DNA from 2 places in the Halomonas sp. CSM-2 genome. Region 2 is predicted to be linked to the other one. Evidence: predicted binding sites of a transcription regulator. Region 2 holds the regulator's gene; the other holds the start of a gene.
What was found. The regulator FNR, encoded in region 2, switches genes on or off when oxygen is low (the NO sensors DNR and NnrR bind a similar motif). The targets are predictions, from matches to a motif close to TTGATNTANATCAA.
Positions count from the first base shown of each region.

Region 1 (8,031 bases), on a different contig from region 2:
GCCCATAAAGGCCTGAATAACCGACTCCGCCGCCTGATTGGTTTCAGCCAATACCACGCCAATGCCCTGGGTGCCCTCCAGCAGCTTAATGACCAGCGGGGCACTCTTTACCATGGTGATCAGGTCGGGAATGTCATCCGGCGAGTGGGCAAAGCCGGTAATGGGAAGCCCCAACCCTTTGCGTGACAGCAATTGAAGCGAGCGCAGCTTATCCCTTGAACGCGTAATCGAGACGTTATCGTTGATAACGTAAGTACCCATCATTTCGAACTGACGGAGCACCGCGCAGCCATAAAAGGTGACGGATGAACCAATCCGCGGGATGACCGCGTCGAAAGGCTCGATTTCCTGCCCCTTATAGTGAATCGACGGGTGGTGTGAGGCAATGCTCATATAGCAGCGCAGGGTGTCAACCACTCGCGCCGTGTGTCCACGACCTTCAGCCGCTTCCACCAGGCGGCGCGTGGAGTAGAGGTTGCGATTACGGGAAAGCAAAGCGATGTGCATGCGAAACTCCAAGCCTAGTCGAAGGGGCGTAGTGAAAGAGGAAGTGGAAAACTAGCGTGGAATGTTAACAAACTTAGGGTTCGCCGTGTAAAAACGCAGCGCCCGGTGCCACCAGCAAACGGCGCATCGCACGGCGTCCCAATAGCATGGGGTGTCGCATATTGCTACGGTCCGCCAGGCTTAGCTCAACCGGAAAGTTAAGATCGCCCAGGCGCATTGGGGTGCGGATCACATACCGCCATTCAGTGTGTCCGTTCGAGCTGGTCACCCGTCGGCGATCATGTAAATGCACTTTCAACCGGTGAGCCGGTGTTTCAGGCCCGCCACTATGGGTAATAAAACTGACCCATAGCTGACCATCTTCGTCTTCATGGGTCTCGATCTCCTCGGCGTGTAGCGCAGAGGTACGTGCACCCGTGTCTGCTTTGCAGCACAGATGAAGTGCCAGATCCGGCAAATAGACCATTTCACGACGGCCAATAACCGCTTTGGCCTGGTAAGGGAGTTCTTTCAAAACCACTCCTTAGGAAGCCGATGATTAACAACATTGCGCTTTACTTTCATCGGGCGTTCCTCAGCATCATCAGTAATCAACCCTGGGATTATCCGCTATTGTCCGTCAGTTCAACCACGCGGGCGTGGATCCTTGAGCCTTCCGGTGCATCACGCAGCGCCATCAGTAACGGCAGGCGTAGCCGGGGAATCAGCGCCAAGTCTTTTACCATCGCAATAAAATCGGTGCGTTCGTCATCAGCCAGACGCGACAGGAAAAGCGGTAGACGTTCGCCGTCTTCCAAATGTGACCAGCCCCTTCCTGCCATCGCTGCCAGTACGTCGGGCCCACTGGTGGTCTCGTCGCGGAGCAACTGAGCATACCAATGGCCTACTTCGTCAGTCTCCGTGGCTCCGACGGCGCGCACACAGGCACACAGCATTTCCAGATCACCTGCAATGATGGCTTTTTCACCCCGTTGGCGCAATGCGGCGACCAAGCTGCCGGGCAGAGGCTCATGCTCCAGGCAAAGGCAAAATGCCTGAGCAACCTCTGTGGGTAAATGGGCGAACTGGGTGGCTAACCGTTCCGCCGTCTCTTCATCGAGGCGGACTACCACGTCGGCGACACCCTGTAACCCCAACTGTTGCCAATCTAGCGCCTGTGGGTCACGGAGGTAAGCGTCGACGGGGTCAAAATGCTGGCTTGCAGGCAAGTCAAACGCATGGGTTGCCCTGGCATTAAGCATCGCCTGAAAAGGGGCGCTCGGGGTAAAGGCGAGCGGGTTGTCCTTCATCAGGTTGTCAGCTTCTGAGCCACGCGTCTGGTCTAGTTGTGAGACGTTGCGGCCCAGGGTTTCAAGTAGCCGATTCAGAAACGCATCGCGCTGGGCGGGCACCAGATAGCCTTCCTCGTCCAGCGGCAGAGCCAGAAACCAGATCGCCGGTTCGGGCATATCACCCAGACGAAACACGATGGCCACGCGAGCCTGACCTTGCCAGGGTGCAGGCCATGGGCTCTGGGCATTTTCAAGCTGGCGTAGTGCATCCATAGGGCACGGGGTAACGCACCGTCCCATATGATAAAGCGATACACTGGCGCCGCTGCGCTGAAAAAACTCGTCTAGGGTGCGAATTGGTTGCATAACGTCCTTTCCCATTGCAAGCCTGCACTCTACCTTGCGGATAGCAGCCTGTCAGCCGTAGGCATTGATAATATCACGCCTTTTTTACTGTCTGGTTAAAAATTAAACAGTCATCGCCAACCCGCATGGGGAACGCGGATGCGATACCTTTCCATAGCTTATCCACAGTCTCTTGCAGGTTTTCTGTGAATCTGTGAATAACGAAGATCTCGGTGGATGAGTGGCAACTCAGCCATAGAGTTGGGATAATGCCCTTTAAATATCTGATTCAACATAGGTGGTTTATGGGCGCACATCGCGAGCTTCATACCGCGCTTCTTGATCTTGAAGCGACGCTAAAGGCCGCTGACCTATGGCGTATGCCAATCCCTGAGACAGCGGCTTTTTCCAGCCAGCAGCCGTTCTGTGTCGATACAATGTCGCTGCTCCAGTGGCTGCGCTTTGTATTTATCGCGCGCCTGGAGTCGCTGGTTGAAGCTGGTGGGCCGATGCCGGCCAAATGTGAGGTGGCACCCGCCGTGGCGGCCTATTTGCAGCAGGAGCAGACACCCGCCCATCATCAACTGCTCGTTGTGCGGGCTGTGGAGAGAGTGGATAAGGTCGTCACTGAAAACTGAAGGCCGATGTAACAACAAAGCCCGCCGCAAGGCAGGCTTTGTGGATAACGCCTGAGAGTTATTGGCTGTCAGCCTAGAAACGATAGCTGAGGCCACCCATGACCACGACAGGGTCGATCTCAACGGTACCTGCCGCTGCACCGTTAATGCTGGCATCGGTATCAATGTCGATGTACCAAGCCGCAGCGTTCAGCGCCCAGTGGTCATCAATCAGCAGGTCGACGCCTACCTGGCCTGCCGCGCCCCAGGAGTCATCCAGATCTAAATCACCAGTCGTCAGCTCTTCATCGGAGAAGTGGGTGTAGTTAACACCTGCACCCACATAAGGCTGTACCCGGGACTGCGTGCCGCCCAGCAGGTAATACTGGAGCGTCAGGGTTGGCGGTAAATGCTTGGTGGAGGCGATATTACCACCGTTCAGGTGGATATCGTGCTCGAACGGCAGCGCCGCCAGGAGCTCCACGCCAACGTTATCGAGAAAGCGGTAGCCCAGGGTGAACGCAAACTCGGTTTCATCCTGTACATCCACGGCCAACGCACCGTTGGCCAGTGAGCCGTTGTCGCTTTTAGGGGCGACTTTGGCAACACCAACGCGGGTAAAGACATCACCCGCGCCGTAAGCGAAAGCCTGGCTGCTGGTTATCAGCGCCGCAGCGGCAACGGTGGATACAAGTAGGGTAGGCAGGACGGCTTTACGCATGGGGGCACTCCTGATGTTAAAACAGACAGTTTCAAACGACTCGTTGCAACGCTGGACGGCTATTCGCTAGCCGTTTAACGATGTGACCAGTGTAACGAGATCCAGTGAGCGGATTATTGATCCAGGGCAAGGGTTGTTAGGCAGGTATTATCAAAGAGGAGAGGTATGTGGAGTGGCCTGATTCAGGGGCGGGCCACCGGTCAATTGGATAATCCAGAAAAACGCTATTGCCAATAAAAAAGCCACTCACGAGGAGTGGCTAACGATTGATTGCTGAGACAGTCTGGAAGGAGGAGGGCGCCGCATAAAACCGCTGCCCCCCCCTCCAGGGCACTAACCACTCAATACCGGTCTATTCGGCGGTGGCCAGCAGGCTGGCGTTGCCACCGGCTGCAGTGGTGTCAATGCACAGATGGCGTTCGACCACGTAGCGATCCGGCGAGATGGTTTGGGTCTCGAGCGGTATGATGGCGCCATCGCGCTTGGCCAGGGCTGTGCGCAGTTCACGGGTCCAGTCGCTGTCGCCAGCGGCGGCGACCGCCGCGATACCTTTGATGTCACTCAACGTCTCGGCCGAGACGCTTCCATCAAACCCGGCGACGGGCACCCCGGCATCGATCAGCGGTTTCACCGCCTGTTCGGCGCCTGGCGCGACCAAGACGGCCGCACAGCCAGTACCGAGGGCCTGTGCGGCTTGGGCGATGGCAATATCCAGGGTTGGCCCGAGGCACAGAACCGCTCCCTTCGGGTACATCGCCAAGCGGTTACTTTCACCCGTTGGCCCCGGCAGCGTCTGCGGCGTCATGTCCAACGCAGCCGTCTCGTTGAGCGCCTTGCGTATCACGCCGCCTTTGCCGGATAGCGCCTTGCGTAGCACTTCGATCCGGTTGGGTCGCACCGCCCAGTTGCGCGCATCCAGTCCATCAAGCGCGGATTGGAGATCACCCTGTGAGACCGCTTTTCCTTCTGGTGCATTCCTGTGCTCGGCCTCCGCGGTGCGGCGGAAGCGTGTCACGTAGAGCGGGCCACCGGCCTTGGGGCCGGTGCCTGATAGCCCCTCGCCGCCGAACGGCTGGGAACCGACGATAGCACCGATCTGGTTACGGTTGACGTAGACGTTGCCGACATGGATGCGCTCGACGATCTGCTGCACGCGGTCATCGATACGAGTATGCAGGCCGAAGGTCAGCCCGAAGCCCTTGCCGTTGATGTCATCGACCACCTTGTCGATATCCCGCGCCTTGAAGGTGGCCACGTGCAACACCGGGCCAAAGATTTCACGCTCGAGATCCTCGATGCCGCCAACATCGATCACCGCCGGGGTAACGAAGGTGCCGGTCTCCGGCGCTGAAAGTTTCTTCAGCACCTTGCCGTTCTTCTCGTTCGTCGCTACATAATCGCTGATTTCCTGTTGGGCATCGGCGTCAATCACCGGCGACACGTCAGTATCGGTATTCCAGGGGTCGCCGATGGTCAGCGCGTCCATGGCACCGTAGAGCATGTTGAGCAACCGGTCCCGGGCCTCTTCCTGGACATACAGCATGCGCAGCGCGGAGCAGCGCTGACCGGCCGACTGGAAGGAGGAAATCAGGATGTCGCGTACTGCCTGCTCGGTGAGCGCCGTGGAATCGACGATCATGGAGTTGAGCCCGCCGGTTTCGGCGATCAGCACGGCATCAGGCCCGGCGTTCTCGGCCAGCGCCTTGTGGATGATCTGCGCCACCGGGGTCGAGCCGGTAAAGCAGACACCGGCAATTCGCGGATCGCTGGTCAGCGGTCCACCTACCGTCGGGCCATCGCCCGGGAGTAGCTGCAGCGCCGCTTCAGGCAAACCGGCTTCGCGCATCAACTCGACGGCACGGGCCGCAATCAGGGGCGTCTGCTCGGCGGGCTTGGCGAGCACTGCGTTACCGGCCACCAGGGCGGCCGCGATCTGCCCGGTGGTGATGGCCAGGGGGAAGTTCCACGGGCTGATGCAGACGAAGATACCGCGGGCGCTGCCGGGCTCTTCCGCTTCCAGCCGCTCGCCTTCGTTGGCGTAGTAGCGTAGGAAATCTACTGCCTCACGCACTTCGGCGATACCATCGAACATCATCTTGCCCGCTTCGCGGGTGGTGATCACGGTCAGTTCAGCGATGTGTTCTTCGTAGAGGTCGGCGGTGCGGCGCAGTACCGCGGCGCGCTCGGCCGCAGGGCGTGCCGACCACTCTTTGAAGCCTTGCTCGGCGGCGTCGAGGGCCGTGGCGACCTCTTCCGGGGTGGCTTCATGCACCTTACCGATTACCCGAGAGCCGTCGGCGGGGGAGACCGCATCACGTGCCGGGCCCTTGGGAGCCGGGTTGCCTGCCAGCATCGGGCCTGCAGTCCAGGTGGCGTCGGCAAAGGTTTCACGCGCATCGAGCAGCGGCAGGATCGAAGCCGGCTCGTTGATACGGTAGCCCTTGGAGTTCTTGCGATCAGGCTCGAACAGCTCGCCGGGCTGGCGGATCAGGGGGCTTGATACGTCATTGCCGAGCTGCTTAAACCCTTCAATGGGATCCTTCGAGACCTCGCTCGGGGGAATCGAACTATCCACTACCTGGTTAACGAACGAGGAGTTGGCGCCGTTCTCCAGCAGGCGGCGAACCAGATAGGCCAGCAGGTCGCGGTGGGCGCCGACCGGGGCGTAGATGCGACAGTGGGTGCCTTCCGACTCCTTGACGATGTGGTGCAGCGACTCGCCCATGCCGTGCAGGCGCTGAAACTCGTAGCTGTCCTTGTCATCGCCCGCCATCTCCACGACGGCAGCACAGGTGTGGGCATTGTGGGTCGCAAACTGCGGATAGATGCGGTCGCGCCGGTCGAGTAACATCTGGGCGCAGGCCATGTAGCTGACGTCGGTATTGACCTTGCGGGTGAAGACCGGGAAGGTTTTGACGCCCATTTCCTGGGAGAGCTTGATCTCGGTGTCCCAGTAAGCACCTTTTACCAGGCGTACCATGATTTTGCGATCGAAGCGCTCGGCGAGTTCGTAGAGCGTCTCGATCATCGGCGCTGCGCGGCGACCGTATGCCTGCACGACGACCCCGAAACCATCCCAGCCGTCCAGGCTGGGGTCGGCCATCAAGGCTTCGATCACGTCCAGGGACAGATCCAGCCGGTCTTGCTCTTCAGCGTCGATATTGAAACCGATATTGGCTTTGGCCGCTTGTTGCACCAACTCTTTAGCGCGGGGCAATAGCTCTGCCATCACCGTGTCACGGTGGGTGTATTCATAACGCGGGTGCAGCGCCGACAGCTTCACCGAAATGCCGGGGCTACCGCGGACATCACCCTTGGCCTGCTCGGCGATAGCAGAGATCGCCTTGGCATAAGCCTGGTGGTAGCGGACGGCATCTTCGTCGGTGCGCGCTGCTTCGCCCAGCATATCGTAGGAGTAGGTATAGCCTTGCTTTTCGAGCTCACGGGCATTCTTCATGCCTTCTTCGATGGTCTGACCAAGCACGAACTGGCGGCCAAGGATCTTCATCGACTGGCCAACTGCTTTACGCACGACCGGCTCGCCCATGCGCCGAACCAGACCGCGCAGTGCCCGTGTGGGCCCCTTGGGATCTTCTTCCAGTACCTTACCGGTCAGCAACAGTGCCCAGGTCGAGGCGTTGACCATCGAGGATGCTGACTTGCCCAGGTGGGCGCCCCAGTCGGACGGCTCGATCTTGTCGTGGATCAGGTCGTCGATGGTTTCCGCATCGGGCACGCGCAGCAGCGCTTCTGCCAGACACATCAAGCCGACGCCTTCGGTAGTCGAGAGCCCGTACTCGGCCAGGAACGCCTCCATCATCGAGGGCGACCTTTCCTTGCGCACACGCTCTACGTACTTGGCGCCAACGGCGGCGACTTGCTTGCGGTCATCCTCCGACAGCTTGATACGCTCGATAAGCGCGTGCAGTACATCTGCCTCATTGGCGTCGTAATTCTTGCGAATGCGCGAGCGCAGGTCACTCACGTCGCTATGCAGATGAGGATTGGCTTCGTTCATAGGGGTCTCTCCTTGCTAGCCGACACGTAACGTTATTGCGTCGGTTAGGGTTTAGTCGGTCTTTTGGCAGCAAACACAAAAGATCAAACCAACAGAGGGCTCCTGGGGGGAGCCCTCCTGATACGTTGAATGTATCCTGCGCGCTCTTGCTAGCGGGTAATGTGCTGATACTCGCCGGCATCGGCCGTGGCGCTGCTTACCACCAGGATGGCAAGGAAGGCCGCGATGAAGCCGGGAATGATCTCGTAAATGCCCGGGCCACCCATGAAGGAAGCGTTCCAGCCCAGGGCAATCCAGATCATTACGGTGAGGGCACCCACGACCATGCCAGCAATGGCGCCATTGCCGTTGGTGCGCGACCACATCAGCGACAGGATGATCAGCGGGCCGAAGGCGGCGCCGAAGCCTGCCCAGGCGTTACTGACCAACCCGAGTACCTGCGAGTCTGGGTCCGACGCAATCACGGCGGCTATCAAGCCCACCAGGACGACGCTCACACGGCCCACGTTCACGCACTCCTTGTCCGTGGCCTCTTTACGCAGGAAGAGGCGA
Region 1 is NZ_NBYR01000019.1:55,016-63,046, reverse strand. It holds gene rimK (30S ribosomal protein S6--L-glutamate ligase) at 1-507, opposite strand, end outside; gene B7L15_RS15895 (ATP-dependent zinc protease family protein) at 581-1,021, opposite strand; gene B7L15_RS15890 (DUF3549 family protein) at 1,110-2,144, opposite strand; gene B7L15_RS15885 (YqcC family protein) at 2,429-2,761, shown strand; gene B7L15_RS15880 (OmpW/AlkL family protein) at 2,835-3,461, opposite strand; gene putA (bifunctional proline dehydrogenase/L-glutamate gamma-semialdehyde dehydrogenase PutA) at 3,814-7,479, opposite strand; gene putP (sodium/proline symporter PutP) at 7,629-8,031, opposite strand, start outside.
Region 1: B7L15_RS15880 (OmpW/AlkL family protein) is a predicted target of FNR. The motif match lies at 3,578-3,591, and genes of this name have one in related genera.

Region 2 (8,031 bases):
TCATGGGCAGTGAGGGGCGCGGCGAACAAATTCTCAAGACCGATCAGGATAATGGGCTGATTCTGGCCGATGATGCAGACTGGACCGCGGTGCACGACGACATGCAACGGCTTACCTCGACCCTGATCGAGCTGGGTTATCCGCCGTGCCCGGGTAATATCATGGTGTCGAACCCGGACTGGGTCGCCACGGTGAGTGAATGGAAAGGGCGCATTGCGCGCTGGGCCAGCGCGCGGGACGGTGACAGTCTGATGAAACTTGCCATCATGCTTGACTCCCACGGCGTGGCGGGCAATCCGAGCCTGCTGGAAAGCGTGCGCGAAGAGCTGTTCGAGCGCTGCTCGCGGGATGAGTTGCTGCTGTCTTACTTCGCCCGCACCGCGCTGCGCTTTTCCACGCCGCTGACGCTGTTCGGTTCGCTAAAGAAGCCCCAGCACGGTATCGATATCAAGAAAGGCGGCATTTTTCCCATTGTCCATGGTGTTCGCACACTGGCGCTTGAACGGCGTATTCATGCCACCTCGACATTTGAGCGTCTGGATGCACTGGCAGAGGACGGGCGACTCAACCGTCGTTTTGCCGATGACCTTGGCGAAGCCCTGGCGCTGTTTAGCGAGTTGCGGCTCAAACAGCAACTGGACGACATTACCAACGACGGCTCCGGTGACCAACAGGAGCGATCCAACCGCGTCGTGGTGCAGGAATTATCGTCGTTGGAGCGCGATTTACTGCGCGAAGCGCTGCATATCGTCAAGGATTTCAAGCAGCGTCTCTCGCATCGTTACCATTTGGAGTATTCGTGATCAGTCGACACTATCTGGACGCCCCTTTCGCTTGGCTTGGCGGCATGCTGCGCAGAGGAAGCGAGCGCCGCCGTTATGCAGCTTCTCCCTACGCATGGCTCTTCCAGCCCTACCTGGGCAATGAGCTGGTGGCATTGGCATGCTTTGCTCACCATGGCGTCATGAGCGTAGCAGCGGTCACACTGCGCCAGCATCAGGTGCTGACCAGTCGTGCCTGGGTGGCAGCGCTCATTGAAGACGCGTGCGGAAGTGATGCCGCCGAGCGGCGCCATCAACTGCTGTATAGCGTCGAGGCGACCAAACCGTTGAACATTGAAAGCCTGCGCTCGCTGGTTGAGTTTATCGGTAATCGGCCAATCATTGGCTGGCAACTCGACCAGCGTCTCGCCCCGCTTGAGCAGGCGCTTCGCCATCATTTGGGGTTTGGCCTGCCCAATGCCCGGGTGGATGTTACCAAGCTGCATCAGCGCCATCTGCGTCGTCTACATCCCCAGGCGGAACACGCGGCCGAGCTGGCACGTGCGCTTGACTGCTGGCAAGTGCCCAGTAAGACGCCTCAGCGGGCACTGGAAGACGCCACAGCCAGCGCGCTCTTGTACCTTCGTCTGCAGCGTAACGAGGTAGATACTGTTTCATAGCGGCCTGCGATTGGGTCATTGCGCTGTGAGTTGCTAGAATAACGGCTGCTTCTCTTACCATCGGCAGTGCTATTACCATGCAACATGATCCTGTTCATTTTGACCCAGCGTTGGCGACTGCCGACGCGACATCCAGCTTATCCGAAGCGGCTGACACTTCGGAGTCCCAAGATGTCAGACAAAAACGCGAGTTCAATAAGCTGCAAAAGCGGCTCCGCCGTGAAGCGGGCAATGCGATTATCGACTATCGCATGATCGACGAAGGTGACCGCGTCATGGTGTGCCTGAGCGGTGGCAAGGATAGCTATACCATGCTGGAAATGCTGCTCAGCCTGCAGCGCAACGCACCGGTCAACTTCTCGCTGATAGCCGTCAACATGGACCAGAAACAGCCGGGGTTTCCCGAGCATGTGCTGCCGACCTATCTCGAGCAACGCGGTGTGGACTACCACATTCTGGAACGTGATACCTATTCGGTGGTGAAGGAGAAAACCCCCGAAGGCAAAACCACCTGCGCGCTGTGTTCGCGCTTGCGGCGCGGGTCGCTGTATGGCTTTGCCGAGGAAATCGGTGCGACCAAGATTGCCCTGGGGCATCACCGGGAAGATATCCTGGAAACGCTGTTTTTGAACATGTTTTTCGGTGGCAGTTTGAAATCAATGCCGCCCAAGCTGCTCTCCGACGATGGCAAGAATATCGTCATCCGGCCGCTGGCCTACTGCAAAGAAGCGGATATTGCCGAGTACGCGCGTTTGATGGCGTTTCCCATTATCCCCTGCAACCTGTGCGGCTCCCAGCCCAATATGCAGCGCCAGGTGGTCAAGGAAATGTTGGCCGAATGGAACAAGAAACACCCTGGCCGCCTGGAAAGCATGTTCAAGGCCGTCACCAACGTCGCGCCTTCACAGCTGGCCGACCGCGACCTGTTCGACTTTGCCGGGCTGGAGGCCAAGCAGGCGGAATTGAGGGCGGGGCGTATTCAGGCGCTCAACGTCGGTTAAGCGGGCTCTTCTTCGGCGAGTCGTTGAAGCTTCGCCATGTCGAGAATGTTTACCTCACGACCGGAAATGGCGACCACGTCCTGGGACTGGAAGCGACTGACAATCCGGCTGACGGTCTCAACGGCAAGGCCCAGGTAGTTGCCGATATCAGCCCTGGGCATGGAAAGACGGAAGCTATAGGGCGAGTAACCCCGGCGACGGAAGCGATCGGAAAGCGTGACCAGGAAGGTTGCCAATCGCTGATCAGCGGTCTTGCCCGATAGCAGACGCATCATTCGCCGGTCATTGCGCAGTTCTTTGCTCATACTGCGATATATCTGGCCGCGTAACTCGGGCAGTTTCTCAGACAGTTGGTCAAGGCGGTCAAAGGGAATCTCACACACAGTGGTGGTTTCCAAGGCGATTACGCTGCCGGGGTAGTGCGGCTCATCGATAGCATCAAGCCCCACCAATTCACTGGGCAGGTAAAAGTTGGTCAGTTGGTCATGCCCGCCACCTTCGCTGGTGACCTGCTTGAGGCTACCAGAGCGCACCGCATAGACACTGTTGAAGGCATCCCCCTGATAAAACAGATGCTCTCCTTTCTTGAGGGGGGCGCGTCGCCGAATGATCGCGTCAAATTGATCGATATCCTCAAGCTCCAGTGCCAGCGGCAGGCACAGCGAACTCAAGCTGCAGGTCTGGCAGCGTGCTTCGTGCAGGACTGCGCGCCGCCGTTGCGGGGCTTCCAGCATAAGAGTCTCCAAAAGAGAATTCGTATGTTCATTATGGAAGCGTGTGCCCATGAATAACAACTGCTAAACAATATTCGAGTAGTGGTTGTCGGTTTGAGAAAGCAAGCGTGCATCAAAGGCCATGGCCAGGTGGCGTATTAACAGGCGTCCGACAGGCGTCACCTCCAGTAAACTGCCGCGGATATCGATCAAGCCGTCGTGTTGCGCCTGCTCCAGGGCGTTTAAGGCCGATTGAAAATAATCTTGCGCATCGACCTGCCAGCGCTCACTGAGCGCTGACAAGTCGAGCCGCATATCGCACATTAAACGCTCGATGGCTTCACGGCGAAGCAGGTCGTCTCGACATAGCCGTATGCCGCGTTGTGTGGCCAGTTGCCCTTGGTCAATCGCCGCCTCGTAGTGCTCAAGCGTGCTTTTGTTTTGTGCGTAGCTGTCATTCAGGCGTGAAATGGCGGAGACCCCAAGGCCGATAAGGTCGCATTGGGCGTGGCTGGAATAACCTTGAAAGTTGCGTTGTAGCGTACCGTGACGCTGGGCGATGGCCAGGCTGTCATCAGGGCGGGCAAAATGGTCCATGCCGATATGCACGTAGCCGGCGGTTGTGAGCAATTCAATCGTGATGCGCAGCATCGCCAGCTTTTCGTTGTGACTGGGTAGCTCGGCATCAAGGATCCGTCGCTGTGGAGGGAAGCGCTGGGGCAAATGGGCGTAATTGAAGACCGACAGGCGTGCGGGGTTCAGCTCGATCACCTGGCGAAGGGTTTGTGCAAAGCTGTCTGGGGTTTGTCTGGGCAGGCCGTAAATCAAGTCGAGGTTTAACGAACGGAAGCCCAGTCGATGGGCTTCGTCCATCAACGTTTCGGTTAGCGCCCGCGGCTGGGGGCGATTGATCGCCTTTTGAACCCGTGGATCGAGGTCTTGTACGCCCAGGCTCAAGCGATTGAAACCCAGTGACTGTAGATGACGCAGCGTCAGCACATCGGCTTCGCGAGGGTCGATTTCGATGGCATAGTCGCGCTCAGGGGCGTCTGAAAGCCCGAAGTGCGCATCCAGCTTATCCACCAGTTCGCTCATTTGATCGAGAGTCAGAAACGTCGGTGTGCCACCGCCCCAGTGGAGCTGTTCAACCGGGCGTCGGGTATCCAGATGCTGCGCTGTCAACGCCATTTCCGTGTCGAGCCTTGCGAGGTAGGGCGCGGCGAGCGCGGTGTTTTTGGTCGCGATCTTGTTGCACGCACAGTAAAAGCAGACTTTGCGGCAGAAGGGGACGTGCACATACAGTGATAGTGGTCGTTGAGCTTCGTTACTGCGTTGCAGTGCCGCGCTAAACTCGTCGGCAGTGAACGCCGCGTCAAAGGATAGCGCGGTCGGGTAGGATGTATAGCGCGGTCCGCTTTTCGCATAGCGATGGAGGCGGTCAGGGGCCCACACCGGCGACGCGAGTGGATTACCAGGCGCTGAATGAATAGGGGCAGGCATGAGGCAGGGCTCCAGACTGAGTATTGATTCATGGTAGCGAGTGCCGCACGAGGCAACGTTGAGCCACGTCAAGGAAAAGCCCGTTACCGAACAAGCGACACAGGAGGGGTGAGTTGGACGCGCAATGGCCAGAGGAAAAAGTCGTCAGCCAGCAGTTGCTGGCTGAAGCGGTCGCCGAGCAGGCCGAAGGCTGTTTTTGGCGGGAGGGCCTGGGGCCGCTCAGGCTTTATGGCCAGGCAGACCTCGGCTGCCTACTGCTCGCTCATGGAGCGGGTGCCGGGCAGCGTTCGGCCTTCATGCAGCAGTTTGCCAGTGCACTCGCGCGAAGGGGGCTGCAGGTGATTACCTTTGATCTGGGCTACATGCAGCAAATGCAGGCGACGGGCAAACGCCGCCCACCGCCCGCCATCGAACGGAGCGTTGCTGAACTGGCGCGTTGGTATGCTTGCCTGTCGCCGCTAACGATCAAGCCGCTATGGCTGGGGGGTAAATCCATGGGGGGCCGTGTGGCGAGCATGCTGGCAAGCGAGCAGCCTTGCCCCGGGCTGGTGATTGCCGGTTATCCCTTTCATCCCCCCAAAGCGCCCGACAGACTGCGCCTGGCGCACTGGTCGAAGGTGCCGGTGCCGGCGCTCATACTTCAGGGCGAGCGCGATCCGCTGGGGAATCGTGATGAAGTCGCGGGGTATGCGCTACCGGATAATGCCCGCGTGACCTGGTTGACCGATGGCGATCACGACTTCAAACCCCGCCGGGCATCGGGGCTTGATCAGACGATTTTGATTGACGAGGCAGCGGCTCATGGGGCATCCTTCGTGCGCGCTCAATCGCCGCAGTGAGGCGTTTGGAAAATTGCGTTGGAAACAGTCGTTGTAAGGACAGTATCTGGACGCAGTATTTTGACATAGTCTGTTGACTTCCTTCGCATCTACTGTAGAATGCAGCGCCACGTGACCAGCGGGTGGTTAGCTCAGTTGGGAGAGCACCAGCCTTACAAGCTGGGGGTCACTGGTTCGAACCCAGTACCACCCACCATCTCTTGATGGCCTGGAAACGTTGCAGTAAGGAAAGCACCTAGCGTTAGCAGTGCGATACAGCGGACCGGTAGTTCAGTTGGTTAGAATGCCGGCCTGTCACGCCGGAGGTCGCGAGTTCGAGTCTCGTCCGGTCCGCCATCGTCACTTTTTCGTTTGTTTTCCATGTTTTGTCGTATGTGGACCGGTAGTTCAGTTGGTTAGAATGCCGGCCTGTCACGCCGGAGGTCGCGAGTTCGAGTCTCGTCCGGTCCGCCACGATAAACAAGCGGTAAAAATTCAATTGGCAAAGTTCAGCTAATGATGCCAATTCGCTGGGTGGTTAGCTCAGTTGGGAGAGCACCAGCCTTACAAGCTGGGGGTCACTGGTTCGAACCCAGTACCACCCACCATTTGAATCGCTTGGCGTACTCAAATGGTAATGATGCAATACCCTGCTAGATATCAGTGCGATACAGCGGACCGGTAGTTCAGTTGGTTAGAATGCCGGCCTGTCACGCCGGAGGTCGCGAGTTCGAGTCTCGTCCGGTCCGCCATTACGCAGCTTTTATCTCCAGCAGCCAGAATTATCGGTTTTATACCGAACGAATTTAAAAAAACCCCGGATCATCGATCCGGGGTTTTTCGTATGTGCTTTATACAGCCGCTAACTCAGGCAATCGCACCCACGCCCGCTTTGGCGACCTGAACGTCCTGGTCCGGTTTGACGCCGGAAATACCTACCGAGCCGACCACCTGGCCGTCGACGATAATCGGCACGCCGCCGGAGAGCAGCCCTTGAAGTGGTGCGGATACAAAGGCGGTACGGCCGCCGTTGATCATCTCTTCAAAGACCTGGGTTTCTTTGCGACCTACCGCCGCACTGCGTGCTTTCTGGGTGGCCACATCGGCGCTGAAGGGCGCCGCGCCGTCCAGGCGGCGTAGGGCAAGCAGATGACCACCATCATCAGCGACGGCGATGGTCACCGCCCAGCCATTGCTGTCGGCTTCTTTTTGGGCGGCATCAAGTACGTGGGTAACGTCTGCTTGGGATAAGACAGCTTTAGTTTGCATCAGGTGGTCCTTTGGTTGGTTTGCCGTTAAACATGCCCGTGCCATTCGCTTGGCACGGGATAATGTGATGTGTGGAATCAGTGTAACGCAGCGTCGACGATTTCCACCCAATGGCGTACCGGCGTGCGGTTGGCACCGGCCAGGTGGGTTTGGCAGCCAATGTTGGCGGTGACAATCATTTCCGGATTGCCCGCTTCCAGAGCGTTGAGTTTATTGTCGCGTAGCTGGGTCGCCAGTTCAGGCTGGGTGATCGAATAAGTGCCCGCCGAGCCGCAGCATAGGTGAGCATCCTGCACCGGAGTCAGTGCAAAGCCAAGCTTGGTCAGCACACCTTCAACCGCGCCGTTGAGCTTCTGAGCGTGCTGCAGCGTGCAGGGGCAGTGAAACGCCAGCCGCTGGCTGGCTTGCACATCCAGTGACTCAAGCGGTTCGTCACGCAGCACTTCGACGATGTCCTTTGCCAGGGCGCTGATTTTCTCGGCCTTGTCGGCATAGTCCGGGTCGTCTTTGAGCATTTCGCCATACTCTTTGACGAAGGCGCCGCAGCCGCTGGCGGTTTGCACGATGGCTTCGGCACCTTGCTCAACGTGTGGCCACCAGGCGTCAATATTGGCCCGCACACGGGCGAGGCCAGCTTGCTGGGCATTGAGGTGGAAGTCGATCGCGCCGCAGCAGCCCACCTCGGATACCGGCGTCACGCTGATGCCCAAACGGTCGAGGATCCTTGCGGTGGCGGCATTGGTGTTGGGCGATAGACCTGGCTGGACGCAGCCTTCCAGCATCAATACCTGACGACTGTGCTGGGTACTCGGCCGCTGACCCGCATCGACTGGCGCGCCCGGCATTTTGCTGCGTAGCTTGCCGGGTACCAGGGGTTTGAAAGTTTGGCCCAGCGCCAGCAGTGCCTTGAAGCGCTGCGGCTCGACCAGCATTTTGCGTAGTGCATAACGCTGCGCCCGCTCGGCAGCCGGTCGCGGTACGCGACGCTCAATTTCGGCCCGGCCAATATTGAGCAGCTTGTGATACTCCACGCCTGACGGGCAGGTGGTCTCGCAGTTAAGGCAGGTGAGGCAGCGGTCCAGGTGCAGGCGGGTTTCTTCGGTGACCTGATCGTCGTCATCACGACTCTCAAGTAGCTCCTTCATCAAGTAGATGCGACCACGAGGACCGTCGCGCTCATCGCCCAGCAACTGATAGGTTGGGCAGGTGGCGTTACAGAAGCCGCAGTGCACACAGGTGCGCAGCACGCGGTCGGCTTCCTGGATGTGCGGCTTTTCAAGGTCGGCATC
Region 2 is NZ_NBYR01000001.1:111,566-119,596, forward strand. It holds gene B7L15_RS00505 (putative nucleotidyltransferase substrate binding domain-containing protein) at 1-803, shown strand, start outside; gene B7L15_RS00510 (DNA polymerase III subunit epsilon) at 800-1,441, shown strand; gene ttcA (tRNA 2-thiocytidine(32) synthetase TtcA) at 1,519-2,442, shown strand; gene fnr (fumarate/nitrate reduction transcriptional regulator Fnr) at 2,439-3,176, opposite strand; gene hemN (oxygen-independent coproporphyrinogen III oxidase) at 3,240-4,655, opposite strand; gene B7L15_RS00530 (alpha/beta fold hydrolase) at 4,769-5,494, shown strand; tRNA gene B7L15_RS00535 (tRNA-Val) at 5,615-5,690, shown strand; tRNA gene B7L15_RS00540 (tRNA-Asp) at 5,754-5,830, shown strand; tRNA gene B7L15_RS00545 (tRNA-Asp) at 5,871-5,947, shown strand; tRNA gene B7L15_RS00550 (tRNA-Val) at 6,006-6,081, shown strand; tRNA gene B7L15_RS00555 (tRNA-Asp) at 6,149-6,225, shown strand; gene B7L15_RS00560 (heme-binding protein) at 6,341-6,742, opposite strand; gene glcF (glycolate oxidase subunit GlcF) at 6,820-8,031, opposite strand, start outside.